3 regions of the Knoellia sp. B-D-2 genome follow, and region 1 is predicted to be linked to each of the others. Evidence: predicted binding sites of a transcription regulator. Region 1 holds the regulator's gene; each other region holds the start of a gene.

The links. Region 1 encodes LexA, which represses DNA repair genes until DNA is damaged. Its sites were predicted from a motif close to TCGAACANNTGTTCGA; they were not measured.
Region 2: AC3EU2_RS06415 (DUF222 domain-containing protein) is a predicted target of LexA. The motif match lies at 4,191-4,206, and genes of this name have one in related genera.
Region 3: ruvC (crossover junction endodeoxyribonuclease RuvC) is a predicted target of LexA. The motif match lies at 6,365-6,380, and genes of this name have one in related genera.

What each region holds. Positions count from the first base shown of each region.
Region 1 is NZ_CM173189.1:177,572-187,255, forward strand. It holds gene nrdR (transcriptional regulator NrdR) at 1-517, opposite strand, end outside; gene AC3EU2_RS00815 (hypothetical protein) at 816-1,487, opposite strand; gene AC3EU2_RS00820 (DUF2254 domain-containing protein) at 1,654-2,931, opposite strand; gene AC3EU2_RS00825 (GNAT family N-acetyltransferase) at 3,003-3,602, shown strand; gene AC3EU2_RS00830 (SRPBCC family protein) at 3,597-4,025, opposite strand; gene AC3EU2_RS00835 (winged helix DNA-binding domain-containing protein) at 4,071-5,198, shown strand; gene AC3EU2_RS00840 (VOC family protein) at 5,275-5,739, opposite strand; gene AC3EU2_RS00845 (LysM peptidoglycan-binding domain-containing protein) at 5,922-6,326, opposite strand; gene lexA (transcriptional repressor LexA) at 6,511-7,257, shown strand; gene AC3EU2_RS00855 (Sir2 family NAD-dependent protein deacetylase) at 7,262-8,137, opposite strand; gene AC3EU2_RS00860 (hypothetical protein) at 8,187-8,375, opposite strand; gene AC3EU2_RS00865 (LysR family transcriptional regulator) at 8,512-9,450, shown strand; gene AC3EU2_RS00870 (ComEC/Rec2 family competence protein) at 9,511-9,684, opposite strand, start outside.
Region 2 is NZ_CM173189.1:1,332,084-1,341,767, reverse strand. It holds gene zwf (glucose-6-phosphate dehydrogenase) at 1-945, shown strand, start outside; gene AC3EU2_RS06430 (diacylglycerol/lipid kinase family protein) at 916-2,130, opposite strand; gene AC3EU2_RS06425 (DinB family protein) at 2,197-2,718, shown strand; gene AC3EU2_RS06420 (cation:proton antiporter domain-containing protein) at 2,715-4,049, shown strand; gene AC3EU2_RS06415 (DUF222 domain-containing protein) at 4,258-4,788, shown strand; gene AC3EU2_RS06410 (hypothetical protein) at 5,016-5,774, shown strand; gene serS (serine--tRNA ligase) at 5,812-7,080, shown strand; gene AC3EU2_RS06400 (ABC transporter ATP-binding protein) at 7,110-8,009, shown strand; gene AC3EU2_RS06395 (ABC transporter permease) at 8,006-9,178, shown strand; gene AC3EU2_RS06390 (alpha-hydroxy acid oxidase) at 9,198-9,684, shown strand, end outside.
Region 3 is NZ_CM173189.1:3,518,990-3,528,673, forward strand. It holds gene AC3EU2_RS16675 (adenine phosphoribosyltransferase) at 4-561, opposite strand; gene secF (protein translocase subunit SecF) at 565-1,746, opposite strand; gene secD (protein translocase subunit SecD) at 1,743-3,581, opposite strand; gene yajC (preprotein translocase subunit YajC) at 3,592-3,891, opposite strand; gene ruvB (Holliday junction branch migration DNA helicase RuvB) at 4,073-5,233, opposite strand; gene ruvA (Holliday junction branch migration protein RuvA) at 5,230-5,835, opposite strand; gene ruvC (crossover junction endodeoxyribonuclease RuvC) at 5,832-6,344, opposite strand; gene AC3EU2_RS16710 (YebC/PmpR family DNA-binding transcriptional regulator) at 6,465-7,235, opposite strand; gene pdxT (pyridoxal 5'-phosphate synthase glutaminase subunit PdxT) at 7,430-8,041, opposite strand; gene AC3EU2_RS16720 (DUF1349 domain-containing protein) at 8,070-8,669, opposite strand; gene AC3EU2_RS16725 (GNAT family N-acetyltransferase) at 8,846-9,433, shown strand; gene AC3EU2_RS16730 (class I SAM-dependent methyltransferase) at 9,412-9,684, opposite strand, start outside.

The DNA of each region.
Region 1 (9,684 bases):
CGGCGGACGCGTCCCCTACCGGGCCGGCCGGACTGCCGAACGACTGCCGGTCCGGTTCCTCGCCCGTCGCCTCGCGTTCGACGCGGAGCAGGGTGATCGCCTGCTCGAAGTCCTCGAGGCTGTCGAACGCCTGGTAGACGCTCGCGAACCGGAGGTAGGCCACCTCGTCGAGCGCCCGCAGCGGCTCGAGGACGGCGAGGCCGACCTCGTGGGCGTCGATCTCGGCCTGCCCGGCCCCCCGGATCGACTCCTCGACCTGGTGGGCGAGGAGGGCGAGCTGGTCCTCGGTGACCGGTCGGCCCTGACAGGCCTTGCGGACGCCGACGAGCACCTTGGCCCGGCTGAACGGCTCGGTCACCCCGGAGCGCTTGACCACCGACAGCGCGGCGGACTCGAGCGTCGTGAAGCGCTTGCCGCACTCGGGGCACTGACGGCGGCGGCGGATGCTGGAGCCGTCGTCGGTGGCCCGCGAGTCCATGACCCGGGAGTCGGTGTGGCGGCAGAACGGGCAGTGCATGACCGGCTCCTTTCAGGGGCCTGGCAGCGCCTGCCTGGGGACGACGCTGGGGACTGGCTGGGGACAACGTGTGGACAACCCCGCTGCACCTGTGAACCATATGTGGATGAACTACATCGGTGTAACCACTAGATGTAGTAGTCAGTATGCGCTGCTGTGACCTGCGCCGCAAGCCCTGTCGACGCGTCCCGCGTGTCTCGGCGTGTCGCCCCGCCGTTGCGCCTTTCCGATGCGCACCGATGGACGTATGCCGCCCGCTCGGGGTGAGCGGACGGCATACGGGTGGGGCAGGGTCGGGTCAGAGACCGGGCCCCTGCGAGCGGAGCTTGTCGACCTCGCTCATGGCCTCGCGGAGCTGGCCGAGCCACTCGTCGGCGTGCTGGCCGACGAGCCGGACCGACCAGGCGAGCGCGTCGCTGCGGGAGCGGGCGACGCCGGCGTCGACGAGGGTGTCGAGCACCTGACGCTCCGGCTGGCGCAGGCGCGTCATGACCGGGGCGGCGAGGTGGGTGAAGAGCGCCTCGGTGCCGCCGAGGCGGACGCCCCAGGACACCTTGCGCTCGTAGCGGGACTCGGCCTCGCGGGCGATCTCGATGCGCCGCTCCTTGGTGTCGCTGCGCCAGCGGCTGATCCGACCCTCGGCTTCGGCTCCTTCGAGCTTCTCGTCGGGCAGGGTGCCGATGACGGTGATCTCGTCGCGGTCGACGCGGATGTCGACCTCCGTGAACCAGTCGTCGGGTAGGCGCCCGGTGAACCAGTCACGGGCGTCGTCGGCGCTGGGGACGTCGGCCTGCTGCCAGCCGCCGGGCCGGCCCATGCCGGGACCGCGGCCTCGGCCGCGTCCGCCCCCGGGACCCCCGTGACCACCGGGGCCGCGGTGGGGCATGCCCCGTCGGTCACCTCGGCGCTCCTGGGGCTCGGTGCGGTCGGACTCGGGACCGGTGGTGCTGTGGATGTGGTGGGACCTCATGGTGGGTTCCCCTTCCTGTGTTGCAGTGCTTACACCATTACACAATTACACAAAAACGAAACTGTTCCCGGTGCACGAACCGGTTCGCGAGCCGGTCCCGGCCTCGAGAGACGGATCGACGAGGCTCTCGAGACCACCCTCGGACGGTGGGGAGAGCGATAGGGGCTCAGGCCTTCCGCTCTCCCGCCTCGACCCCGATGCCGAGCGGGTCGGGCTGCAGGGCGACCTGCAGGTCGTGCTCGTCGTCGGTCAGCCTCACGACCCGCGCCTCCAGCAGTCGGAGCTGCTCCTGCAACGGCTGCCGCCGCTCAGGGGGCACGACATCCAGCAGGTCCTGCAGCGAGGACCTCAGGCGCCTGCTGACCTGAGGAGACTCGGAGCCGGCGAGCCGGAGCTCCTCGAAAGCCAGCAGGACGTAGGCGCTCCAGTCCATCGACGGCACGACGAGCCGCACCTGGCCGGCGTCATCGCGTCGCTTGCCGTCCGGGAGGTCACGCCGGGCCAGTTGGCGAAGGACGTCGTGCACCCTGTCGATGACCTGGACCGTGGTGGTGGGGTCGCCGAGGGGATGCTCCGCCAACGCACGCAAGCCCATGTCGACGAGCATCCGCACTCCGAAGGCGACGTCCTGGTCGAGGGTGCGCTCGAGCGTGAGAGCAAGGGCCTGCCGCACCGTTTTCTCATCGACCTGGTCAGCGGTGGCTCCCTCGATGCGTGCCAGTGGCGCCCCGGCCGGCACGAACTGCCCCAGCGCGGGGATCAACGTGATGACGGCGTCGGCGTTCCGAGCGGCTTCGACGATCTGCTCGTGGCCGATCATCGAGAGGACCCCCGATTTCTTCGACATGATGACGTGCGGGTCGTCCTCGAGCGGCTCGCCCTTGAAGGCATCGGGATAGATCTCGTCGGTCAAGCTGCGTGTGCTCGAACCCACCAGCTCGATCAGCGCCGAGACCCGCAGCGCTCGACCGATGTGGTGGATGTAGATCACCAGCACGACGATGTCGACGACGACGAGGAGGAAGGTCACCAGCACCGACAGGCCCGGGACGACGGGCTCCTCCTCACTGACGTGGACTTCGCGCATCGACAACATGCTCTGGACGAACGTCATGACGAACAGCCCGATGGCGTTCTGGCTGGGCTTGTCCTGGAGGAACGTCTGCACGATGCGAGGCGAGAACTGCGCCATGGCCAGCTGCACCACGACCATCGTGATCGCGAGGACCGTGGCGACGAGGCCGATCATCGAGGCCGCGACCGTGCCCAGGATCGTGAGCGCCGCGTCGGGCCCGCCGATGAAGTCCATCGAGATGAGCTGGTGGTCGTTGGTCCGGTCGAGGGTCACGGTGACGACGTTGATGACAAGCCCCGCCACGGCATAGAGGAGCGGGATGAACCACAAGCTGCTGAGCACCGTCGCTGAGAGCTTCTTCCACAGCATGCTGATCCCCTTCGACGCTGTCACGTTAACGCGCGTTCGCACGTGTCGGTGGGAGACGGCACGATGAACGCATGACCACCGAGCCCGTGTGGGAGACGCACCCGGTGACGCCCGACCGGTTCGAGGACTTCGCCGACGTCGTCAACCGGAACCGTCGCGCCACGCACTGCTGGTGCCTGTCGCACCGGCTCACCGCGGCCGAGATCACCGAGCTCGGCGGGGACGGCGCGGACCAGCGCGAGCGGGCGATGCGGGCGCTGTGCGAACGCGAGCACCCTCCGGGCGTCGTCACCTACCTCGACGGGACCCCGGTCGGGTGGTGCAACATCGGGCCCCGCTCGGAGATCACCCGCCTCGAGAAGTCGGCGCTCATGCTCCCGACCGACGACCTGCCCGTGTGGAGCATCGTCTGCGTCGTCGTGCGCAGCGGCTACCGCAGGCGCGGTGTGACCCAGCACCTCATCGACGGAGCGGTGGACTACGCCGCGAGCCGTGGCGCGCCGGCGGTCGAGTCGCACCCCGTCGACCCGACCGGCCGGATGGACCTCACGATGGCGTTCGTCGGCACGAGGGCGATGTTCGAGCGCTGCGGGTTCGAGGTCGTCGGCACCACCAAGGCGACGGCGAGCAGGCTGCCGCGGCTCACGATGCGCCGGACGCTGGCCTCATGAACCCGACTCGCTGCGCGCCTTCAGACCGGCCGCCTCGGTCGCGAGGTAGCGGTCGGTGAGCCCGCTGAAGAAGAGCCGCCCCATGACCCTGCCGACGGGACCGGCCTGCTCGACGGCCAGGACCACGCGCGAACCTCCCTCGGGTCGCGCCGCGATGCTGTGCCGCGCAGTCGTCCGCACCCCCGGCCCGGTGGCGACCCACGTGAACCCCCGACCCGGGTCGAACTCGGTCACGACGTACTCCGTCGGCGGCAGCTTCGGCTGCTCCACCCGCACCCGCGAGCCGAGGCCCAGCGGCTCCGCGTCGAGGCGGGTCACCGACGTCACCGTCTCGGCCCACTCCGGCCACCGCTCGACGTCGCTCATGACGTCCCAGACCCGCTCGGGCGCCGCCTCGATGTCCACGCTCGTGCTCCGCTCCATGTCCTCATTGTCGCGGTCCCCTTGGTCGCGCGCGAGGGCCGCGTCGTGACTCGAACCGTCACCCACGCGTGGGTGCTCCGGCGACGCCTGGCCGTCCAGCGCCTCGCGGCCGCTCCGCTCCCCCACGCCGCCGACGCCGTCCGGCTCCTCACCTGCGTGCAGAGCCAGGACGCGCCGCTCGCGGCCCACTCCCTCGCGATGCGCTCGCGCAACACGACGTGTGCCGGTGTGCTGGCCGCGCAGTCGGCTGGCGGCTGGGTGCGCACCCACGTCCTGCGGCCCACCTGGCACCACGTCGTGCCCGAGGACCTCCGCTGGATCCAGTCGCTCACCGGCGCCAAGGTCGAGGCGTCGGCCGCGTCACGCCACCGCCAGCTCGGGGTCACTCCGGAGGTCAAGGACCGCGGCATCGAGCTGCTCCACCAGCTGCTCGCCGACGGTCGCACCATGACCCGCAAGGAGCTCGGTCCGGCCTTCTCCGACGCCGGGCTGCCCGGGCCGGGCGAGGCCATGGCCCACCAGCTCATGACGGCCGAGGTGCGCTCGGTCATCTGCTCGGGGCCGCCGCGCGGGGTCGAGCACACCTACGCCCTCGTCGACGACGTCGTCGCGCGCGCGGACTCCGACGGGTGGTCCCGCGAGCAGGCCGCCGTCGAGCTGACCCACCGCTTCTACGCCGGGCACGGACCCGCCTCCGAACGCGACCTGCAGCGGTGGAGTGGCATGACGCTCACCGAGATCCGTTCCGCCACAGCCGAGCTCACCACCTCCGCGACGTTGCGGTCCTCGCGCCCGCTCGAGCAGGTCGAGTGCCAGGACGAGACCCTGTGGTTCGACCCGTCGGTGTCGGCGCGCACGACCCGGCCGCACCGGGCCTACCTCCTGTCGACGTTCGACGAGGCGGCCCTCACCTACCCGAGCACGGGGTTCCTCCGTCGCAACCGCGACGCGGACCGGACGCGCCTGATGTCTGAGGCCGGTGGCGGGATCGTCGTCGTCGACGGACACGACGTCGGCACCTTCAAGCGCACGGTGGGGCCGAAGCAGGCCGTCGTCACGGTGCGACCCGAGGTCGACCTCACCGCCGCCGAACGCGACGGCATCGCCGAGGCAGCCGAGCGTCTCGCCGCCTTCCACGAGCGCCCCCTCGACCTCGTCCTCACCAGCCCCTGACCCCCCGCTCCCCGTCCCCAACTCGCCAATTCCCCCGTTGGGCACGCGACACGCCGGGCGCGAAACGGCACGCGAATCAGCCGGCGGTGTCGAAGCCCTCTCGCTGGGCGCGCTCGTGCGACTCAGCCGTCTCCTCGAAGAGGGTGACGGTGAGGTCGGCGGGTGCCTCGAGCCGGGAGTTGAGCGACTTCCACGGCGTGAGGACCGGCTCGGCGACGACGGTCGCGCCGGCGTCCTCGGCGTCGCGGGTGGACCGCTCGGCGTCGTCGACCTCGAACGCGATCCGGATCCGCGGGCTCGGGGTCCCGCCGGCCTCGACGGCGTCGATCGCGACCTTGTGCGCCGGGCTGGCGATCTCGAAGGTCGCCCGACCAGCCTCGAGGATCGCGACCCGGTCCTCACCACCCTCGGAGAACGCGGCGATCTCGTCCATGCCGAGGACGTCGCGGTAGAACCGCACCGCCTCGTCGTAGTCGGCCGCCTCGACGACGACCCGCAGCTGCCTCACCCTCTGGATGCGCTCGGTGCTCTCGGTGCTCATGCCAAGGTCAAGGGCGGCGCCGCCGCCGATGTTCCGCGGCGCGCCCTCGGACCGGGCAAAACGCAAAGGGCGCCCCGCGCAGCTGTCCGCGGGGCGCCCTTCGTACTGAGTCGGCGAGGGGTCGAGGCTCTGCCATGGACTCAGGACCGAGCCGGGGTCGAAGCGGCTCGGAGTCGTGGTCGTCAGCCCTGCGGGATGACGATCTGCTGGCCGGCGCGGACCTGGGCGCTGCTGAGACCGTTGGCCAGCTGCAGCTCGGCGACGGCCGAGGCGATCGACGTGCCGGTCATGTGCTCGGCGGCGATCTCCGACAGCGTCTGGCCCTGCTCGACGGTGATGCGCTCCGGGGTCGAGGAGGCCGCGGCGCCCCCGGTGAGGCCGACGAACGCCGCGACGAGGGCGATGAGCAGGACGGTGCTCGTGAGGGCCAGGCGCCCGCCCCGGGTCAGCCGGAGGGCCGGCCGGGGAGCCACGGTGACGGCCTCGCCGGTGGGGACGAGGACGAGGCGCGGACGCTCCGGGCGACGCATCGGGAGCGGGACGGCATACCCCGCCGCGGTGCCGTCGAGGGCCGCTGCTGCACTCATGGAGTCCTCCTGGGTCGAAAGAACGTTCGATAGAACGTCTGTACGATGTCTAGCACGGATGTTCGAGGACTTCAAGACACGCGTCGAACAGGTGTTTGATCCGTCCGCCCGAACTCCGTACGCTGTGGTCATGTCAGGAAGCCAATCAGGCACCACTGACACCACTGGTTTCAGAGGAGACGAGATGAGCGACAAGAGCGGCCCCCCCGACGCCGACGTCCACCAGCTGCCTGACCGCGACCCCGGCGACGGCACGCTCACGGTGCGGCAGCGCAAGGTCCTCGACGTCATCCGCAACTCGGTCGACCGCCGCGGCTACCCGCCGAGCATGCGCGAGATCGGCCAGGCCGTGGGCCTCACCTCCCCCAGCTCGGTCTCGCACCAGCTGCACGCCCTCGAGAAGAAGGGCTACCTGCGGCGCGACCCCAACCGGCCACGGGCGATCGAGGTCATCTCCCCCGACACCCCGAGCGACATCCGCGGCTACCGCGGTGGCGCCACCCCGGACGACGTGGACGCCGACCTCGACCCGACCGGCTCGGGCGACGCGCGGCCCGAGGCGAGCTACGTGCCCGTCCTCGGCCGGATCGCCGCCGGCGTGCCGATCATGGCCGAGGAGATGGTCGACGACGTCTTCCCGCTGCCGAAGCAGATCGTCGGCGAGGGCTCGCTCTTCCTGCTCAAGGTCGTCGGTGACTCGATGGTCGATGCGGCAATCTGCGACGGCGACTGGGTCGTCGTCCGGCAGCAGCCGAGCGCCGACAACGGCGACATCGTCGCGGCGATGCTCGACAACGAGGCGACGGTCAAGACGTTCAAGCGCAAGGACGGCAAGGTCTGGCTCATGCCGCACAACCCGGCCTTCGACCCGATCGACGGCGACCACGCGACGGTCCTCGGCAAGGTCACGGCCGTCCTGCGCCGGATCTGAGGGGTCACGCCACCTGGGCCTGGACGGCACGGGTGAGCGCGGCGAGTGTGACGCCGAGCGGCGCATCGATCCGGTGCGTCGTCTCGGCGTCCCCGCGTGTGGGGCCCCTCGTGATGACGACGACGGGTATGCCGCGTGCTGCCGCCCGCCGAACGAACCGGTAGCCGCTCATCACCTTGAGCGACGACCCGAGGACGACGAGTGCGGACGCCGCCTCGGTGAGCGCGTAGCACTGCTCGACGCGGGGCTTGGGGACGGCGCCGCCGAAGAAGACGACGTCGGGTTTGAGGGTGTCGGCGTCGCACGCCAGGCACCGGGGCGTGACGAAGGTGGTGACGGCGTCGTCGGCGAGGACGATGTCGCCGTCCGGGCGGATCTGGCTGCTCACCCGGGAGCCGTCGACCACGGCCCCGAGGGCGCGTGAGGCGAAGTCGGGGTTGGCGTCGTCCATGAGCGCCTGGAGCAGACCGCGGTCGACCCGGCCCTCGCAGGTGAGGCAGACGACCTCGGCCAGCGACCCGTGCAGCTCGATGACCTCACGGGTGCCGGCGTCCTGGTGCAGACCGTCGACGTTCTGGGTGATGACGGCTCCGAGCGCCCCGGCGCGTTGGAGGTCGGTGACGGCGAGGTGGCCGTCGTTGGGCTCGGCCGCGCTGAAGCGCTGCCAGCCGATGAAGCTGCGCGCCCAGTAGCGCTGCCGCGCCTCGCTGGTCGCCGTGAACTCCTGGTGTGACATCGGCGTGACCCGGCGGTTGCCGTCGGGGCCGCGGTAGTCGGGGATGCCGCTCTCGGTCGACATGCCGGCACCGGTGAGGACGAGCGCCGGGCCGGTTTCGCGCAGCAGCGACGCGACCTCGCGGACCGACACCTCAGGGCTCACCCCGACATCGTAAGTGGTCGTCCTGACGTCGCCCCAGGGTCACGCGAGGTCACTCGCCGGGGCAGGCGTTCTGGTGGACCAGGGCGGCGGTGAGCATCCAGCGCCAGTCCACCGCCGAGGAGCCGCCGTAGGAGCCGGCGCCGCACGCGCACTTCCAGTGCCACCGCCCGAGGCCGTCGCACGTGACGTCCGGGTGGTGGCTGCGGCGGGCGGTCCGCCGGCGGTTCGTCGTCCTCATGCCCATCAGGAGGGCGCACCTCGGCCGCTGATACACCCGAGGGACGAGCGTCGCCGCCGCGCGCCCGTGGGCGTGCGACATCAGGGATTGAACCGTCCCGATGGATCTCGATAACTTCTGGTTATAGGATGGCCGCATGATCGATGCCGCAGGACTCCGGGTCATGCGCGCCATCGCCGACGAAGGCAGCTTCACGGCGGCGGCGCTCTCCCTCGGCTACTCCCAGCCCGCCATCTCGCAGATGGTCCGCCGTCTCGAGAACCGCACGGGCACGACGCTCGTCGAGCGCGTGGGCCGCAGCGTCCGCCTCACCGAGGCCGGCGCCGTGCTCGCGCGGCACGCCGGTCCGGTGCTCTCGGCCCTCGACGCCGCGGAGGAGGAGGTGGCCGCGATCGCCGGGCTCCGGTCCGGACGCGTGCGCCTCATGGCCTTCCCGTCCGCCTCGGCCACGCTCGTCCCCAAGGCCCTCGCGAAGGTCAAGGCGAAGCACCCGGGCGTCTCGATCACCTTCAGCGAGGGCGAGCCGCGCGAGTCGCTCGCCGCGCTGCGCGCCGGTGAGTGCGACCTCGCGGTCGCGTTCGTCTACGAGGGAACGGACCTCGGCCGCGGGGAGGAGGACCTCGAGGCGTTCGTCACCACCCCGCTGCTCGACGACGAGGTCCTGCTCGCCGTCCCCCGCACGCACGCGCTGGCGACCTCGACGAAGGTCGACATGGCCGCGCTCGAGGACGAGACCTGGATCGCCGGCTGCCCCCGGTGCCGTGGCCACCTCCTGCAGCTCGCGAGCACCGCCGGTTACGTGCCGGACGTCGCCTACGAGACCGAGGACTACGTCGCCGTCATGGGGCTCATCGCCGAGGGCCTCGGCATCGCCGTCATCCCCGACCTCATCCTCAGGACCGTCCACCACGAGGACGTCGTCGCCCTGCCGATGACCCCCGCGTCGCGGCGCCACATCGTCGCCGTGACGACCCCGGACCTGCAGCGGGTCCCTGCCGTCAGGGCCACCCTCGACGCGCTCGTGGAGAGCGCCGACGCGGCGACGAAGAAGGCCGCGCAGTCGGCCGTCCGCTGACCCGTCGGCACCCTCTGGCGCCGAGGCGGTCGGGCCGGCGCCCCTGTGGTGCAGGGGGGCTCACCTCTCGGTGACCACCTCGATCCGGCCGTCACGCTCGACGAGGGCGATGTGGCCGCGCTCGTCGGTGCGGTGCACGGCATACCCGTTGCGCTGCATCATCGTCAGGTGCGCCGCCGTCGGGTGTCCGTAGTCGTTGTCCTCCCCGACGCTCACCACGGCGACCGGCGCACG
Region 2 (9,684 bases), 1.2 Mb from region 1:
AAGGAGCCGGCCCAGAACATCCTCGCGTTCCGCTTCGCCAACGGGCTCTTCGAGCCGATCTGGCACCGCAACTCCATCGCCCACGTGCAGATCGACGTCCCCGAGACGCTGGGGCTGGCGACGCGGGGCGACTTCTACGAGAACACCGGTGCCTACCGCGACATGGTCGTCACCCACCTGTTCCAGATCCTCGCGTTCACGGCGATGGAGCCGCCGACCTCGCTCGAGCCCGACGCCATCAGCCGCGAGAAGAACAAGGTCTTCGAGTCGATGCAGCCGATCCACCCGCACGACGTCGTGCGCGGGCAGTACATCGGCTACCTCGACGAGCCCGGGGTCGCCCCCGACTCCGACACCGAGACCTTCATCTCGCTCAAGTGCTACGTCGACAACTGGCGCTGGGCGGGGGTGCCGTTCTTCCTGCGCACCGGCAAGCGCATGGCCGAGGGCGCCCGGATCATCTCCATCGCCTTCCGCGAGCCCCCGCAGTCGATGTTCCCGGAGGGCTCGGGGGTGGGCGACCACGGCCCGGACCACCTGACCTTCGACCTCGCCGACAAGGCCCGGATGTCGCTGTCGTTCTACGGCAAGCGCCCCGGTCCCGGCATGAAGCTCGACAAGCTGTCGATGCAGTTCGCGATGCAGGAGACGCACTGGGCCGGCGCCGTGCTCGAGGCCTACGAGCGGCTCATCTACGACGCGGTCCGGGGCGACCACACCCTCTTCACGTCGGCGGAGGGCATCGAGCGGCTCTGGCAGATCAGCCAGCCGCTCATCGAGAACCCGCCCGTGGTCCGGCCCTACGCCGCCGGGACCTGGGGGCCGAACCAGATCCACCAGCTCGTCTCGCCGCACACGTGGCGCCTGCCGTTCGAGCGCAAGTGGCGCGACAAGGTGCCCGACCCCGGTCCCCAGTCACCCATCGAGGGTGGCGCCCGCCGCTGACGTGCGGCTGCCGGGTGACGGCGTGCGGACGATGAGCGCCTTGGGGCGCACCTCGAACCGGACCCGGCTCGCCTGGCCGATGACGTCGCCGTCGATCTCGACGAGCTGCGGGGCGTCGAGCGAGACGAGGATCGACTGGCAGCGGTAGCGCTCCATCTTCGGGTGGTTGCGACCGCGCTTGGCGAGGATGTGCACCGCGACCCCGGCCCAGCCGACGATGCCCTTGGGGGTGACCGCGACGACGTCGAGAACCCCGTCGTCGATCTCGGCGTCGGGCATGAGGGTGATCCCGCCGGTGAGCTTGCCGCAGTTGCCGACGACGATCGTGCGGGCCGTGTGGGCGATCGGTTCGCCGCCGTCGATCCGCAGGCGGGTCGCAAACCGGGCGCCAAGCAGGTTCTGCGCGCCGCTGGCGACGTAGGCGCCCCAGCCGATGCGCGACTTCGCCTGGTCGGACGTCGCGTGCATGATGCTCGCGTCGAGCCCGAGGCCGGCCATGACGAGGAACGCGTGCTGGTTGGCGGCGGGGTCGGAGCCGTGCTCGTCGTCGGCGCCCACGTCGGGCTCGGTCGGCCCGTCGCGGCCCGGGTCGAGCTCCTCGGTCGAGCTCTGCTCGGCGGTCGGGTCGAGGGTGAGCCAGCCGACGTCGATGTGCCGGTTGCGTCCGGTGAGGGCGACCTCGAGGGCCTCGGCGAGGTCGAGCGGCAGCTCGAGGTTGCGCCCGAGCAGGTTGCCGGTGCCGGCGGGGACGAGGCCCATCGGGGTGGAGGTGCCGGTGAGGACGTGGGCGACCGCGCGCACCGTGCCGTCGCCGCCGATGGCGCAGACGAGGTCGACGTCGTCGGCCAGCGCCGCCCGGGTCTGGCCGTGGCCGGGGTCGTCGACCGTGGTCTCCCGGATGGTCGGCTCGTCCCACTCGCCGTGGGCGAGGACGGTCTTCGTCACGAGGGCCCGGACGGCCTCGGCGTCGTCGAACTTGCTGGGGTTGAGGACGACCGCGACCTGCTTGCGCGGCGGCGTCGGGGTGTCCTCGGCCTGCTCCGGCCGGAACGACGACCGGGACGGCCGCGTCGAGGAGGCGTGGCGTCCCGGGGAGCGGCTCGAGGAGGTCGCGAACCAGGCCACCGCTGCCAGGACGAGGAGGACGGCGAGGATCGCGAGGATCACGGGCCAGGAGTCGGTCACGTCAGGGACCGTACCCCACGGTTCGAGGCGTCACGCCCGGGTCGGCGCCCCGCCTACGCTGAGCCCATGAGCACCATCGAGCCGGACGACAAGGACTGGACGTGGACCCTCGACCGGTCCTGTCCGGACTGCGGGTTCGACGCCGCAGCGGTGCCGCCGGCCGACGTCGCCCGGCTCGTCACGGCATACACCGATCCGTGGTCCGACGTGCTCTCGCGTGAGGAAGTCGCGACCCGGCCCGATCCCTCCTCGTGGTCCCCGCTGGAGTACGCCTGCCACGTCCGTGACGTCTGCGACCTGTTCGCCGACCGCGTGCGGCTCATGCTCGACGAGGACGGCGCGCGCTTCGCGAACTGGGACCAGGACGCGACGGCCGTCGAGCGCCGCTACGCCGAGCAGGACCCCGGCGCCGTCGCGACCGATCTCACCACGGCCGCAGCCCGCCTCGCGCAGGCGTATGCCGGCCTGTCCGGTCCCGAGTGGGAGCGCCGGGGCGTGCGCTCCGACGGCTCGGAGTTCACAGTGCTCAGCCTCGGCCGCTACGGCCTGCACGACCTCGCCCACCACCTCTGGGACGTGCGGGCGTGAAGCCCGCCTGGATCTACGTCGCGCTCGGCCTCGCCCTCTTCCTCGCCGTCATCCTCCCGCCGGTGCTGCACCGGTTCCGTGTCAACGCCCCGATCGTCCTCGTCACCCTCGGGCTGGTCCTGGGGCTGATGCCCGGGTTCCGCGACCTCGACCTCGACCCGACCTCGCACGAGGAGGCGGTCACCCACATCACCGAGTTCACGGTGCTCGTCTCGCTCATGGGGGTGGGGCTGGCGCTCGACCGCCCGCTCAACCTGCGTGACGTGGGCTCGTGGCGCACGTGGTCGCCGACGTGGCGCCTGCTCGGGATCGCCATGCCGCTGACCATCGCCGGTGTCGCGCTCATGGCGTGGGGGCCGATGGGGGTCGCCGCACCGGCCGCGCTGCTGCTCGGTGGCGCCCTTGCGCCCACGGACCCGGTGCTCGCGTCCGACGTCCAGGTGGGAGGGCCCAACGAGGGCGAACGGGAGGACGCGGACCAGGAGGACTCCGAGGAGGTGGACGAGGACGACGAGGTCCGGTTCGCGCTGACGAGCGAGGCCGGGCTCAACGACGGCCTCGCCTTCCCCTTCGTGCACGCGGCGATCCTGCTCGCCACCGTGGGCAGCGTCTCCGAGTGGGGCGCCCGCTGGCTGGCGTGGGAGCTCGTCGGCAAGGTCGTGATCGGCGCGGTCGTCGGGGTCGTCGCCGGGCGAGCGGTCGCCCGCCTCGCCTTCACCGCCCGCTCGCAGGACCTGCGCTTCGCCGCCAACGGGGAGCCGCTCGTCGCCATCGCCGCCCTTCTCGCGACCTACGGCGTGGCCGAGGTCCTCGGCGGCTACGGCTTCCTCGCGGTGTTCGCGTGCGCCATGGCGATCCGCAGCTTCGAGCGGAACCACTCCTACCACCACGACATGCACGAGGTCATCGAGCGCCTCGAACGGCTGCTCACCCTCGTCGTGCTGCTCCTGCTCGGGATGGCCCTGACCAACGGGCTGCTCGCCAACCTCGACTGGCGCGGGGTCCTCATCTCGCTGTTCCTCCTGCTCGTGCTGCGCCCCCTCGCCGGCCTCGTCTCCTTCCTGGGCCACCCGCACCGGGAGGGGCCGCGCGACTTCGACGCCCGCGAGCGCGTCGTCGCCGCGGTCTTCGGCGTGCGGGGCGTGGGCTCGCTCTTCTACCTCGCGTACGCCGCGAGCCACGCTGAATTCGAGGAGATCCGGTGGCTGTGGTCGGTCGTCGCGTTCACCGTCGTCGTCTCCGTCTACCTGCACGGGTTCACCGCGCCCCTGGCGATGGCCTGGCAGGAGCGCGGCCAGCAGTCCCAGCGCGGAGCGGACTCCCGCGCCTGAGGCTCCCCGCATCTCCTGCGTCCTGCCGAACGCGCGACATTCCGCGCCTCCTGCAGCACCACGTCGTGGCTCCGGCGCACTTATTGCACAAAATGGTTGCGACACAGCGGAATCCGCTGTGCACAACCCTTCCGGATGTCGTCGAACGGGTGTACGATGAGGGTATGCAGGGGACGCCAGCACTTGGAGGGCCCGGATCGGGTCGGTCGTGTCCTTGCTGGGCGAGGTCTCAGCGCAGGGGCTGACGGAGCCGGAGCGGGTCGCGGTGGTGGCGGTCCTGGAGTCGCTCAAGGGTGCGGCTGCTGCGGCGCAGGCACGGTTGACGGCTGCAGCTGTGGTGGATCGTGAGGCGTTGGGTGAGGACTCGCGCAGCGTCCGGGCCGACCTGGCGTTGGCGCGGCGATGCTCCCCGACGCTGGCGGACCAGCACGTCGGGGTCGCGCGGGCGCTGGTCGGGGAGATGCCGCTGACCCTGGGAGCGTTGGAGCGTGGGGAGATCAGCGAGCGGCGCGCGTGGATCGTCGTGCGGGAGACGGCGTGCCTGAGCCGGGAGCACCGCGGCGAGGTCGACCGCAGACTCGCCCCGACCATGGCGTCGCTGGGTGACAAGGCCCTGGCGGCCGCGGCTCGACGCGCGGGGGCCGCCTTGGACGCGGAGTCGCTGGCCGAGCGCGCCCGGCGGGCCGTCGCGTCACGTCGGGTGTCGGTGCGCCCGGCCGCCGACGGCATGGCGTGGTGACGTCGCGGGTAGGTGTCTGAGCGCCGCTGTCCCATCCGCGCGCTCGCGCGCTGAGCGCGCATCGCGCTCCCGCCAGACCCAGCCGGCGGCGCTCAGACACCTACCCGCTCCCGCGAGGCTGGGGCGCGGACACCCGGGGAAAGGGTGCGTGGCTGGCCGACCGGGCGCTGGAGCTGCTCAGTGGGCGCGCGCAGGGTCAGCCGCAGCCGGTCGAGGTGTCGCTGGTGATGACCGACCGAACCCTCCTGCCCGCCGCCTTCGGCGGGACCGGACCGGCAGCGTTCGGCGGGACCGCACCGGCCGATGACGTGGCGGTGATCCCCGGGTGGGGCCCGGTCGCCGGCGCGCAGGCGCGGGAGTGGCTCCGCGACGTCCTCGCGCAGCCGAACTCGACCTCGAACTCAACGGTCGACGGCGGCGGAGCGGCGGCGGCGTTCGTGTGGCTGCGGCGGCTGTTCACCGACCCCACCGGGCGCGACCTCGTGGCCCTGGACTCGAGGCGTCGCCGCTTCCACGGCGGACTGCGCCGCTTCCTCGAGCTGCGCGACCCGACCTGCCGCATCCCGTGGTGCGGCGCCCCCGCCATCCAGACCGACCACGTCACCGCAGTGGCAGCCGACGGCTCCACCGCGGCCGCCAACGGCGCGGGCGTGTGCCAGCGACACAACCTCGTCAAGGAGCTCGACGGCTGGCACGTCACCGCGACGTCGACCGGGCTCGACGGGACCGGAGCACACGGCATCCGCATCCAGACACCGACCGGCAGGGTCCACGACGCCACAGCACCGCCGGTCCTGGGCGACGGGTGGTCGCCCCCGCCACACCCCGAGGAGCTCGACGACCTCGACGAGCCCGTCGTCCCCTACCCCGACGGCTACCTCCCGGACGAGCTGCCGCCACTCGAGCTGCTCCGAATCCCCACGGATCCCATCCCCGACCCACCTGACGAGTGGTTCACGTCCGACGACGCGACGACGGCTGCCTGATCGAGCCACTCCCGGTGCCCGCACTAGGCTGGCCCGCGTGATCGACCTGAAGCTGCTGCGTGAGAACCCCGACCGAGTGCGTGCCTCGCAGCGCGCGAGGGGTGAGGACGACGGCGTCGTCGACGCCGTCCTCGCGGCGGAGGAGAAGCGTCGCTCGAGCCTCACGGCCTACGAGCAGCTGCGGGCCGAGCAGAAGTCGATGGGCAAGGACGTGGCCAGGGCCCAGGGCGACGAAAAGCAGGCCCTGCTCGTGCGCACCAAGGAGCTCGCGGTCCAGGTCAAGGCCAACCAAGCCGCAGCCGACGAGGCCGCCGCGGAGCTCGCCACCCTCACGCGCACCATCGGCAACGTCATCGAGGACGGCGTCCCGGTCGGTGGCGAGGACGACTACGTCGTGCTCGACAGCGTCGGCACCCCGCGCGACTTCGCCGCCGAGGGCTTCGATCCCCGCGACCACCTCAGCCTCGCCGAGGGCCTCGGCGCCCTCGACATGGAGCGCGGCGCGAAGGTGTCGGGTTCGCGGTTCTACTTCCTCAAGGGCGTCGGTGCCCGCTTGGAGATGGCGATGCTCCAGCTCGCGATGCAGCGCGCCATCGAAGCCGACTTCGTCCCGATGATCACCCCCACGCTCGTCAAGGCCGAGGTCATGGCCGGCGCCGGCTTCCTCGACCACCACGCCGACGAGGTCTACCGGCTCGAGGCCGACGACCTCTACCTCACCGGCACGAGCGAGGTGGCGCTCGCGGGCTACCACGCCGACGAGATCATCGACCTCTCCGCCGGACCGGTCCGCTACGCCGGGCAGTCGACCTGCTACCGCCGCGAGGCGGGAAGCTACGGCAAGGACACCCGCGGCATCATCCGGGTCCACCAGTTCAACAAGATCGAGATGTTCGTCTACTGCCGGCCCGAGGACGCCGAGGCGGAGCACCAGCGCCTGCTCGCCTTCGAGCGGGAGATGCTCGCGGCCATGGAGCTGCCCTACCGCGTCATCGACACGGCGGCCGGCGACCTGGGCGGTCCGGCGGCGCGCAAGTACGACTGCGAGGCCTGGGTCCCGACCCAGGGCCGGCACCGCGAGCTGACGTCGACCTCGAACTGCACGACCTTCCAGGCGCGCCGGCTCAAGACCCGCTACCGCGTGCAGGGCGGCGGCACCGAGGTCGCGGCCACGCTCAACGGCACCCTGGCCACGACGCGGTGGCTCGTCGCGATCCTCGAGAACCACCAGCAGGCCGACGGCTCCGTCGTCGTGCCGGCCGCGCTGCGCCCCCTCATCGGGCTCGACGTCCTCAACCCCGCCTGACCGCCGAGGACGAGCCCTACCGTGGGATCATGACAGGCAACGGAGCGACCCTCGACGTCGAGGGGCTCTCGCGGTCGTTCGGTGACCTGCGCGCCGTCGACGACGTGTCCTTCACGGTTCCGGGGGGACTCCTCACCGGTTTCGTCGGCGGCAACGGCGCGGGCAAGACGACGACGATGCGGATGATCATGGGCCTGCTGGCCCTGCACGGGGGGGAGGTCCGGTGGAACGGCGCGCCCATCACCGCGGGCGACCGGCGCCGGATCGGGTACATGCCCGAGGAGCGCGGCCTCTACCCGAAGCAGAAGGTCCTCGACCAGCTCGTCTACCTCGGTGAGCTCTCCGGCATGAGCCGCGCCGACGCAAGGTCCGCGGTCATGGTCAACCTCGAGCGGCTCGACCTCGCGGACCGTGCCCGCGATCGCGTCGAGAAGCTGTCGCTCGGCAACCAGCAGCGGGTCCAGATCACGGCGGCACTCATGACCACACCGGACGCGCTCATCCTCGACGAGCCGTTCTCCGGGCTCGACCCCCGCGCGGTCGACTCCATGACGGACCTGCTCCGCGAGCACGCCGCGCGCGGGATCCCCGTCCTCTTCTCCTCGCATCAGCTCGACCTCGTGGAGCGCCTGTGCGACCACCTCGTCATCCTCTCGAGAGGGCGTGTCGTCGCCACCGGTTCCGTCGCCGACCTGCGCAGCGGGGGGCCGGAGCGGTACCGCGTCACCCTGGGAGGCGACGCGGGCTGGATCCGGGACGTGGGCGGCATAGCCGTCGTCGACCTCGACGGGACCACGGCGCTCGTCGAGGTCACCGACCCGGCAGCCCCGCAGCGGCTGCTGCGCGCGGCGGTCGAGCGCGGTGACGTCCTCGACTTCGCGAGACAGGTCCCTGCGCTGTCCGAGGTCTACCGGGAGGTGACCGCATGAGGTCCACCGTCTGGGTGACCGTGGCCCGCCGCGAGATCGTCACCAAGCTCACCGACCGGACGTTCCTGCTCAGCACGTTCGGGCTCATCGGCCTCCTCGCCGTCGTCATCGGCGTGCAGGCGTTCGTGGCCAACCGCACGGAGACGTACACCGTCGTCACGACCTCCACCCCGGCCGCGCAGATGGCGGCCCAGGTCGAGCTCGTCGCGGAGGCGGCCGACGACAAGGTGTCCGTCACGGTGACGGAGGCGGCGGACGACGCCGCCGCCACCCGCGCGCTGCAGACCGGCGACGCCGACGTGTGGTTGCACGAGGGCGGCGGCGACGGGTGGCTGCTCACCGGGAAGGCCGACGTCCCGGAGGAGGTCGAGACCTTCGCCGCGACGGCGATCCGCGAGGTGACCCTGGGGGCCAACGCGGCCGCTGCGGGCACGTCCGTCGAGGAGCTCGTGCGCGGATCCGCGCTCAGCACAGCCGTCCTCGAGGGGGATGCAGAGAAGAGCGGGGTCGCGCAGGCCCTCGGCTTCGCGCTGGCGATGCTCTTCTACCTCGCCTCGTTCACCTTCGGCTACGCCCTCGCGAACAGCGTCGTCGAGGAGAAGGCCAGCCGCATCGTCGAGATCATCGCCACGAAGATCACGACGAGGGAGCTGCTCGCCGGAAAGGTCATGGGCAACCTCGTGCTGGCGTTCGGACAGATCGCCATCTTCGTCGCCGTCGGGCTCGTGGGACTGACTTTCACGGAGTACGACCGGTTCATCCCGGCGATCTCGGGCGCGGTGGGGTGGTTCACGGTCTTCTTCATCGTCGGGTTCGGGCTGCTCGCCTGCCTCTGGGCCGTCGCCGGAGCACTGGCGAGCCGGACCGAGGACGTTCAGTCGACGTCGACGCCCCTGACGTTCCTCACGACCGGCGTGTTCTTCGGCGCGCTCCTCGCGACCGGGACGGCCAAGACGGTGCTGTCGTTCGTGCCGCCCTTCTCCGCGGTCATCATGCCGGTGCGCGTCCTCGAGGGCTCGGCGCCGTGGTGGCAGGCCCTCGCCGCCCTCGCCATCCTCGTCGTGGCGGCCGCGCTCGTCGTCCAGGTCGCCGCGCGCCTCTACCAGCGCTCGCTGCTCCAGACGCAGGGCCGGCTCAGCCTGAGGCAGGCGTGGTCCACCCCGGACTGAACTTCGCTACGGTCGGGCGATGGTGACCCGCCGCCGTCCCCGGATCAGCGAGCTCGCGCCGCTGCTGCGACCCAAGCCGATCGAGTGGAGCGCCCGGCGCCGGCGGCTCGACGGTGCGCTGACGATCGCCGACCTGCGCACGGTCGCCCGCCGGCGGACGCCACGCAGCGTCTTCGACTACACCGACGGGGCGGCCGAGGGGGAGATCAGTCTCGGCCGCGCGCGGGACACCTTCGCGGGTCTGACCTTCCACCCCGCCGTGCTGCGCGACGTCGGCGAGGTCGACACCTCGACGACGATCCTCGGCGGCCGCTCGGAGCTCCCGTTGTCGTTCGCCCCGACCGGCTTCACCCGGATGATGCAGCACGAGGGGGAGTCGGCGGTGGTCCGCGTCGCCGAGCGGGCCGGCATACCGTATGCGCTCTCCACCATGGGGACGACCTCGATCGAGGGCGTCGCGCAGGCCGCACCGCGCGCCCGGCGCTGGTTCCAGCTCTACGTCTGGA
Region 3 (9,684 bases), 520 kb from region 1:
AGTCTAGGCGTCCGCGCCACCGACGACGTGCAGGGCGTGGACCGCCCGCTCCCCCATCGCTGCCCGCCCGTCGAGGAAGGCCAGCTCGACGATCGTCGTGAGCTCGACGACGTCGGCGCCGCATCGGGTGAGCAGGTCCCAGGCCGCGATGGCGGTGCCGCCGGTCGCGAGGACGTCGTCGACGAGCAGCACGCGCTGCCCGTGCGTGACCGCGTCGACGTGGACCTCGATCGTCGCCGAGCCGTACTCGAGGTCGTAGGTCTGCTGCACCGTCTCGCCGGGCAGCTTTCCGGCCTTGCGGACCGGCACGAACCCGACGCCGAGCTCGTGCGCCAATGCGGCTCCGACGATGAAGCCTCGTGCCTCCACGCCCGCGACGACGTCGACCCGGCTCACACCCTGCGTATGCCGTGCCGCAAGCGCCCGGACCACCTCACCGAAGGCGTCCCCGTCGCCGAGCAGCGGCGTGATGTCCTTGAAGACCACCCCCGCGCGGGGGAAGTCGGGGACGTCACGCAGCCGGCTCGCGATGAGGTCGGACAGCACGTGGAGGTCGCTCACGGGCTACTTGCGACGGGACTTCGGGGGACGCTTGGGCTGGTTGCGCGGTCCGGCCTGGGCGTACTTGTGCACCTGGCGGCCGGTGATCGTCGCCGAGTCCTCACCGCTGGCCATCGGCGCCGACGTGGCCAGGGCGGCCTCCCGGTCGGGGTCGGTGTCGACGTCGTCCCGGTCGGCGGCGGGGGCCACCACGGGGTTCTCCTTGTCGTGTTTGGCCTGCGAGCGGGCCGACCGCTTGTCGAGGTCGACGACGGCGTCGTCCTTGGCGCGCAGAGTCACGAGGAGCGGGGTCGCGAGGAAGATCGACGAGTACGCACCGACGAGGATGCCGATGAAGAGGACCAGTGCGAGGTCGAGCAGGGTCCCGGGGCCGAGGAAGATCGCGCCCACGACCATCACGGCGAGGATCGGCAGGATGCCGATCACCGTGGTGTTGATCGACCGCACGAGGGTCTGGTTCACGGCGAGGTTGGCGGCCTTCGCGAAGCTCATCCGCCCGTTGGCGAACGCCTCGTTGGTGTTCTCGCGCACCTTGTCGAACACGACGACGGTGTCGTAGATCGAGTACCCGAGGACCGTGAGGAAGCCGATCATCGTCGCCGGGGACACCTCGAACTTGGTGAACGAATAGATGCCCACGGTGATGATGAGGTCGTGCACCAGCGCGATGAGCGCGGCCAGGGCCATCTTCCAGTTGCGGAAGTAGATCGCGAGGACGGCGGCCACGAGCACGACGAAGATGATGAGCGCGCGCAGGGCCTGTTTGGTGACCGAGTCGCCCCACGACGGACCGATGAAGGTCGCGCTGACGTTCTCCTCGTTGACCGAGAAGGTCTTGGCGAGCTCCGTGCGCACGCGGGCGCTCTCGGCGTCGTCGAGTCGCTCGGTCTGCACCCGCACGGTGCCGGCGCCGAGCTTGGAGACGCGGACCCCCTGCGAGTCGTCCGAGGCACCGAGGGCCTCACGGGCCGTCGCCTCGTAGTCGCTGGGGACCGAGGTGCTGGTCACCCGGAACTCCGAGCCACCCTTGAACTCGAGCCCGAGGTTGAGCTTGTTGATGGCGAGACCGGACACGGCGATCGCCATGAGGATCAGCGAGACGAGGTAGAACCTCGCGCGCCGGCGGACGACCGGGATCGACCGCTTCCCGGTGTAGAGGTCGTTGCCGAGGTCGGAGAACTTCATGAGGCACTCCCTTCGCCCGCGACACGGGGGGGTTTCGTCGTGAACCGGCCGCGGCCGGCATACGAGGTCTTCTTTACGGCACCGAGCTTCTTCGGGTCCAGGCCCGAGAGGCGGTGGCCGTCACGGAAGAACGGCAGTCGCGCGAGGAGCGTGACCAGGGGGTGGGTGAACATGAAGACGATGAGGATGTCGAGCAGCGTCGTGAGACCGAGGGTGAACGCGAAGCCGCGCACGCTCGAGCTCGCGAGCACGTAGAGGACGATCGCGGCGAGGAAGTTGACGCCGTCGGCGATGAGGATCGTCCGCTTGGCGCGGTCCCAGCCGGTGGCGACGGCGCTCTCGAGCGAGCGGCCCTCACGCAGCTCGTCACGGATGCGTTCGAAGTAGACGATGAACGAGTCCGCCGTGAAGCCGATGGCGACGATGAGACCGGTGACACCGGCCATGTCGAGCCGGTAGTTGTGCGACCAGCCGAGGATCGCGATCGCGAGGTAGGTGAGCAGCCCCGCGGCGAGGATCGAGGCGACGGTGACGAGGCCGAGCACGCGGTACTGCGCGAGCGAGTACAGGACGACGAGCAGGAGGCCGATGAGGCCGGCGTACAGGCCGTAGCGGAGCTGCTCGCTGCCGAGGGTGGGGCTGATCTGCTCGCGTGTCTGCAGGTCGAACGAGATCGGCAGCGCACCGAACTTCAGCTGCTGGGCCAGGTCACGCGCCTCGTCGATGCTGAAGCCACCGGTGATGCTCGCGTTGCCGTCGAGGATCGCCTCGTTGAAGCTGGGCGCCACGATGACCCGGGAGTCGAGGGTCGCGGCCAGCTGGTTCTGCGGCTGCTGGAGAACGACCATCTTCTTGGAGACGTCGGCGTACTGCTTGGCGCCCTCACCGTTGAGGCTGAGCTGGATCTCGACCCGGCTCGTCTGCTGGCCATTGGGGCCGACCTGGTAGCCGGCGCTGGCGTCGCTGATCTTGTCGCCGGAGACGACGACCGGGCCGAGGACGTACTTGGCGGCACCGTCGGCGTCACAGGTGACGAGCGGCAGGGTGTCGTCGTCGACGAGCGCGTCGAGCGCGCCATCCTCGGCGCAGTTGAGCGCGGTGAACTGGGCCGTCAGCTCGGGGGTGATCTGGTCGAGGCTGAACGGGTCACCGGCGGACGTCGCCGCGGAGCCGCTGGGGCTCGGGCTCGCGCTCGGGGAGGCCGACGGGCTGGCGGACGGGCTGGCGGACGGGCTGGTCGACGCGGTCGGGGAGGGCGAAGGGGAGGTGGTCCCGGTGGTCAGGGCTCCCGGGATCGCGGAGTTGTTGGTGGCCGACGGGCTCGCCGGGTTGGCGGAGGGGACGTTCGCGGACGGGGACGCGCGCGGCGTCGGGGTGCCGCTGGCGCCCGGGCTGGCCGGGGCGCTCGGGGACGCGCTGGGCGAGACGGACGGCGCCGGCTGCGGTGAGCCGGCGGCGATCGCGAGGACCGGACGGAACTGCAGCTGCGAGGAGCGACGGATCGCGTCCTCGGTGCTCTTGCTCGGGGTGCCGGGCATGCTCACGACGATGTTGCGACCACCCTGGGTGGTGACCTCGGCGCCGGCGACACCGCCGGCGTCGACGCGCTGGACGATGATGTCGCGCGCCTGGGCGATCTGCTCGGGCGAGACCTGCTTGTTCCCGGTGAGCCGCGGCTCGAGGATGATCTGCGTCCCACCCTCGAGGTCGAGGCCGAGCTTGGGCGCGTAGCTGCCGTCACCGAACTGGTTCGACCCGACGAGCAGGCCCATGAGGGCCAGGGCGAGGACCGCCATCCCCGCGAGGGCGCGGCGGGCGAACTTCGCGTGGCTCATCTGTGCCATGTCAGGCGGCCTCGGGCGTCGGCGGGGCGTCGGTCACGCCGGGCTGGGCCATGCCGATGGCGCGACGGTCGACGCGCACCTGCACACCGGGAGCGATCTCGAGGAGCGCGGTGCTGTCGTCGAGGACGACGATCGTGCCGTAGAGGCCCGAGGTCATGACGACCGCGTCGCCGACGCTGAGCGCCGACTGGAACGTCTGCACCTCACGTCCGCGCTTGCGCTGCGTGAGCATGAGGAACGCCAGCAGCAGCAGGGGCAGGGCGAGCACGAGGAGGTTGCCGAAGCCGGCACCGGAATTCATGAAGAGTCCTTCGAGTCTGGTTTCACCTGGCCCTTGTGGGGCCGGGCGCGTCAGCGGCCCGGGCGACGCCGGGCCGTCGGGTCAGCATAGGTGACGTGTTCACCCTCGACCAACGCGCGACACCCGGTCGAGGTGCCCGGGACTGCCCGAGTATGCCGTGGCACCGGTTCGCCGGGCGACCTCACCCGCCGAGACGGCCGGGACCCTCGTCGAGGGGCAGGACGTCCTGGGCCGCGAGGTCGCGCGGCGGGGTGAGCCCGAGGTGGCGCCACGCCTTGGCCGAGGCCGCGCGCCCCCGGGGGGTGCGCACCATGAAGCCCTCGCGCACGAGATAGGGCTCGGCGACGGTCTCGACGGTGTCGGACTCCTCCCCCACGGCGATCGCCAGCGTGGACAGCCCGACCGGCCCCCCGCCGAAGCGTCGGCAGAGGGCGTCGAGAACGGCCCGGTCGAGCCGGTCGAGCCCGGCGTCGTCGACGTCGAAGAGCCGCAGCGCCGCGTGGGCGGCGGCCTCGTCGACCGAGCCGGACCCGTGGACCTGGGCCCAGTCGCGCACCCGGCGCAGCAGCCGGTTGGCGATGCGGGGCGTGCCCCGGGACCGGCCGGAGATCTCGGTGATCCCCGGCTTGTCGGCCTCGACGCCGAGCAGACCGGCGGATCGACGCAGGATCGTCGTGAGGTCGGAGGCGTCGTAGTAGTCGAGGTGGCCGGTGAAGCCGAACCGGTCGCGCAGCGGCGCCGGCAGCAGGCCGGACCGGGTGGTCGCCCCGACGACGGTGAACGGCGGGAGCTCGAGCGGGATCGCCGTCGCGCCGGGGCCCTTGCCGACGATGACGTCGACCCGGAAGTCCTCCATCGCGAGGTAGAGCATCTCCTCCGCCGCCCGGGACATCCGGTGGATCTCGTCGAGGAAGAGCACCTCCCCCTCGTCGAGCGAGGACAGCACCGCGGCGAGGTCGCCGGCGTGCTGGATGGCGGGCCCGGACGTCACCCGGAGGGGTCGCTCCAGCTCGGCGGCCACGATGAGGGCCAGGGTCGTCTTGCCGAGCCCGGGGGGGCCCGACAGCAGGATGTGGTCGGGCACGGTCCCCCGGCGCCGGGCGGCCTCGAGCACGAGGCCGAGCTGGTCTCGCACCCGCGTCTGCCCGGGGAACTCCGAGAGCCGTTTGGGGCGCAGGGCCGCCTCGACGACCCGCTCGTCGTCCCCGTCCGCCCCCGCGTCGACGATGCGCGCCGTGGCGTCGAGCGAGCCGTCGACGGCACGCCCGTCACCGGACTCGACGATGTCGGACCGGAAGCCGTGGCTGCCGGCCACGTCCCGCCCGTCGCCCGCGCCGCTCATCGGCCCAGCTCGCGCAGGGCCATCCTCAGCAGGGCGGCGACCGAGGCCTCCGGGTCGGCCGCGGCCGACACCCGGCTCACCGCGTCGGTCGCCTGCTTGGCCGACCAGCCGAGCCCGACGAGCGCCTCGCCCACCTGGTCGCGCCGCGCGTCCCCGACCGGGGCGACTGCAGCCGCGACGTCGGCACCGGCCGTGGCGGACGGCATACCCACCTTGTCCTTGAGCTCGAGCACGAGACGTTCGGCGCTCTTGCGGCCGACTCCCGGGATCTTCATCAGGGTCGAGACGTCGCCGGTCGTCAGCGCCGCCCGGACCTCGTCGGGGGTGAGGACGGACAGCATCGCCAGGGCCAGCCGAGGTCCGACGCCCGAGACGGTCTGCACGGTCTCGAACATGTCGCGCTCCGAGGCGGAGCCGAAGCCGAAGAGCGTCAGCGAGTCCTCGCGCACGACGAGGGTGGTCGACACGGTGACGTCCTGACCGGGGCGGACCTCGGCGGCGGTGCGGGGCGTCGTGTGGACGAGCATCCCCACGCCACCGACCTCGACGACGAGGCGGTCCAGGCCCACGTGACCGGCCCGCCCGGAGAGGGAGGAGATCATCGCGCACCTGCCCTGGCCAGCGCCTCGAGTCGCGCCGTCGCGGCGCCGCGCCACAGGTGGCAGATCGCCAGGGCCAAGGCGTCGGCGGCGTCGGCCGGCCGCGGTGCCTCGGCGAGCTTGAGGATGCGGGTCACCATGACGGTGACCTGGGCCTTGTCGGCCCGACCGCTGCCGGTGACCGCGGCCTTGACCTCGGTGGGCGTGTGGAACACGACGGGGATGCCCCGCTTGCCGGCGGTGAGCAGCGCGATCGCGGTGGCGTGCGCGGTCGCCATGACCGAGGTGACGTTGGTGTCGGCGAAGACCCGTTCGACGGCCACGACCTCGGGCGAGAACCGGTCCATCCACGCGCCCAGCTCGGTCTCGAGGAAGATGAGCCGCTGCGCCGGGTCCGCGTCGGCCGGGGTCCGGACCACGCCCACTGCGACCATGCTGGCGCGTCCGGCCCTGCCGTCGACGACACCGAGGCCGCACCGGGTGAGGCCGGGGTCAATGCCGAGAACGCGCACGCGCGCCGCCTTCCTGAGGACCGAACAGGTGTTCGGTGCCACGCTACACAGCGGGGCGGGGGGCGGGGCGCAGCAACACGCGGGGTGCGGGGCTGCCGGCCGCTCCCCCGCGGGACGGACTCAGTCCTCGTCGCCCAGCTCGGCGAGGACGTCGTCGGGGATGTCGCCGTTGGCGAAGACGTCCTGGACGTCGTCGGAGTCCTCGAGGGCGTCGATGACCCGGATCATCTTCTTGGCCCCGTCGAGGTCGAGCGGCACCTGGAGGTTGGGCACCCACGAAGCCTCTGCCGAGTCGTAGTCGATGCCGGCGTCCTGGACGGCCTGGCGCACGGCCACGAAGTCGGTCGCCGCAGAGATGATCTCGAAGGCCTCGCCGAGGTCGTTGACCTCGTCGGCGCCGGCCTCGAGGACGACCTCGAGGATCCTGTCCTCACTGAGCTCCGTGCCGGCCTGCTCCTTGGGCACGACGACGACGCCCTTGCGGTCGAACACGTAGGACACCGACCCGGGGTCGCCCAGCTGGCCGCCGTTGCGGGTCAGGGCGGTGCGGACCTCGGCGGCGGCGCGGTTGCGGTTGTCGGTGAGGCACTCGATGAGGATGGCGACACCACCGGGCGCGTAGCCCTCGTAGGTGATGGTCTCCCAGTCGGAGCCGCCGGCCGTGGCACCGGAGCCGCGCTTGACCGCGTTGTCGATGTTGTTGTTGGGCACCGACGACTTCTTGGCCTTCTGGACCGCGTCGTAGAGCGTCGGGTTGCCGGTGAGGTCACCGCCGCCGGTGCGCGCCGCGACCTCGATGTTCTTGATCAGCTTGGCGAAGAGCTTGCTGCGCTTGGCGTCGACGACGGCCTTCTTGTGCTTCGTCGTCGCCCATTTGCTGTGGCCGGACAAAGGTGTCTCCTCGTGCTGTGAACGGGCAGGACTCGGCGTCGATCCTATGTCGTATGCCGTTCTGCCCCCTCAGGTGCCGCCGGGGCAGCCGGGTCCGCGCGAGCGAGAGAGGCTCGGGAGCCGTCTGCCACCTCCCGAGCCGGGTTTGATCGGGCTCGGGAGCACCGGGTCGGCTCGCGAGCCGACCCGGGCTCTCAGGCGCGGCGGACGAGGTCCACGAAGAGCTGGTGGAAGCGGTGGTCGCCGGTGACCTCGGGGTGGAAGCTCGTGGCGAGCACGTTGCCCTCGCGCACCGCCACCGGGTGGTCGCCTCCCGCGACGTGGACCGACGCGAGGACGCGGACGCCGGGGCCGACCTCCTCGACCCACGGTGCCCGGATGAAGACCGCGCGCACCGGCTCCGGGCCGAGCTCGCGGATCCGGAGGTCCTCCTCGAACGAGTCGACCTGCCGGCCGAAGGCGTTGCGGCGCACGGTGATGTCGAGCCCGCCGAGGGTCTGCTGGTCGCGGTGGCCGTCGAGGATGCGGTCGGCGAGCATGATCATCCCGGCGCAGGACCCGTAGGCCGGGAGCCCGTCCCTCAACCGTTCGACCAAGGGGTCGCGCAGCTCGAAGATGCGGACGAGCTTGTCCATCGTCGTCGACTCGCCGCCCGGGATGACGAGCCCGTCGATCTGCCTGACCTCGCCGGGGCGGCGGACCGCCAGGGCCCGGGCACCCGCCGACTCGAGGGCGCGGACGTGCTCGCGCACGTCGCCCTGGACGGCGAGGACTCCGATGGTGGGCTGGCTGGTCACGCCCGCGATCGTACGTCCGGTCCGTTGCCTCGCGACCTCAGGTCCGGGGCCTGGCGCCTCCCTTGAGGCTGTGGACCCGCACGTGGTCGAACTCCGCGGTGATCGGTGACGTCACCTGGTCGGTGGCACCCATGGAGACGAGGCCGATGAGGGCGTCCTCCCCCAGGCTGTGGGTCCAGACGCCCCCGCGCACCCAGGTCTCTCCGTCCTGGCTCGTGTATGCCGTGTAGCGCTCCGTGTCGCCACCGGCCTTGCGCTGCTCGGCACCGCTGAGCCGCTCGACGACGATGCGCAGCCAGGTCCAGTCGTCCCCGGGCGGCCCGACGACGGTGTTGCCGTAGCGGCTCCACCCCTGGGGCACGGGGTTGAGCTCCTTGGCGAACTCCGTCTGGCGCGTCTCCCAGATCGAGGCGCTCGTGAGCTCGACGAAGTTGTCGTCGTCGCCGTAGACGACGAGGCCGGCCTGGGCGTAGTTGAAGCAGCAGCCCTCGTCCGGCAGGCCGGACAGCCGCACCTTCGTTTCGACGACGTAGTCGCCCGAGGGTGCGTCGCGCACGAGCACTGAGGCCGTGTTGCTGTCGACGTAGAGGTCGGTGTGCTGACCTCCCAGCGCAGCATCCCGCCCGAGACGGCGCACGGGGGATGCGCGGACGGGTGACCGACAGGACGACGGCGGCCCAACCTCAGTTCTATACCTCGTGATGTGACCTGCAGCACATTGGCGGCAGGCCACTTTGGTGATGCCGATAACGCCCGGCCTGCACAAGCCTGTCCGACGGTGCCCGCAACGTGGTTGCGCCCTACGATCCTCGGGTGCCCGTGACGACCCGCGAACGCCGCGCCGGCGACCTCCCCGTCCTCGTCGAGCTGCTCGGCGCCCAGCAGGCGAAGACCTCCTACCCGCAGCGGTGGCCCCTGCCCTTCCCGCCCGAGGAGTTCATCGTGCGCCCGGGAGAGCTCGCCGCCTGGGTGGCCGTCGAGGAGGACGCCGTCGTCGGCCACGTCTCCGTCACGTCGCTGGCCGACGCGCGCATGGCGAAGGACTGGGCGAGGGCGACCGGGCGGCCGTCCGAGGGCGTGGCGGAGGTCTCGGTGCTCTTCGTCGCCGGTGACCGCCGCGGTTCCGGCATCGGGGGCCTTCTCCTCGACACCGCCCTGGCCGAGATCGACCGGCGCGGGCTGACCCCGATGCTCGACGTCGTCGGTGAGGAGACGAGCGCCGGCCTCTTCTACCGGCGACGCGGGTGGCGGACGGTGGGCACGGCCCGGCCGGAGTGGCTTCCCGCCCACCGGCCGGACCTGGCCTTCATGCTCCTCGACGTTGCCCCCGACGCTGCCGACCCGGCCGACGCTGCCGACGCGGGCGGACCCCGATCGGGTCAGGCGCGCGCCACGAAGTAGGCGTTGAACGGGTCGGCCTCGACCTCGTGCAGCGTGACCTCCCCGAAGCCGGCGTCACGGAGCATCTGCTCGGCGAGCTCGACGCCCCACACGGTCCCGAGCCCGTCACCACCCTGACCGAGGGACACCGTCATGCAGTGCACGAGCGAGACGGCATACAGGAAGCTCGCCCACGGCAGCTCGAGGTTGCGCTCGAGGCGGCTGGAGGCGTTGATGTCGACCATGAGGAAGGTCCCGCCGGGTCGCAGCGC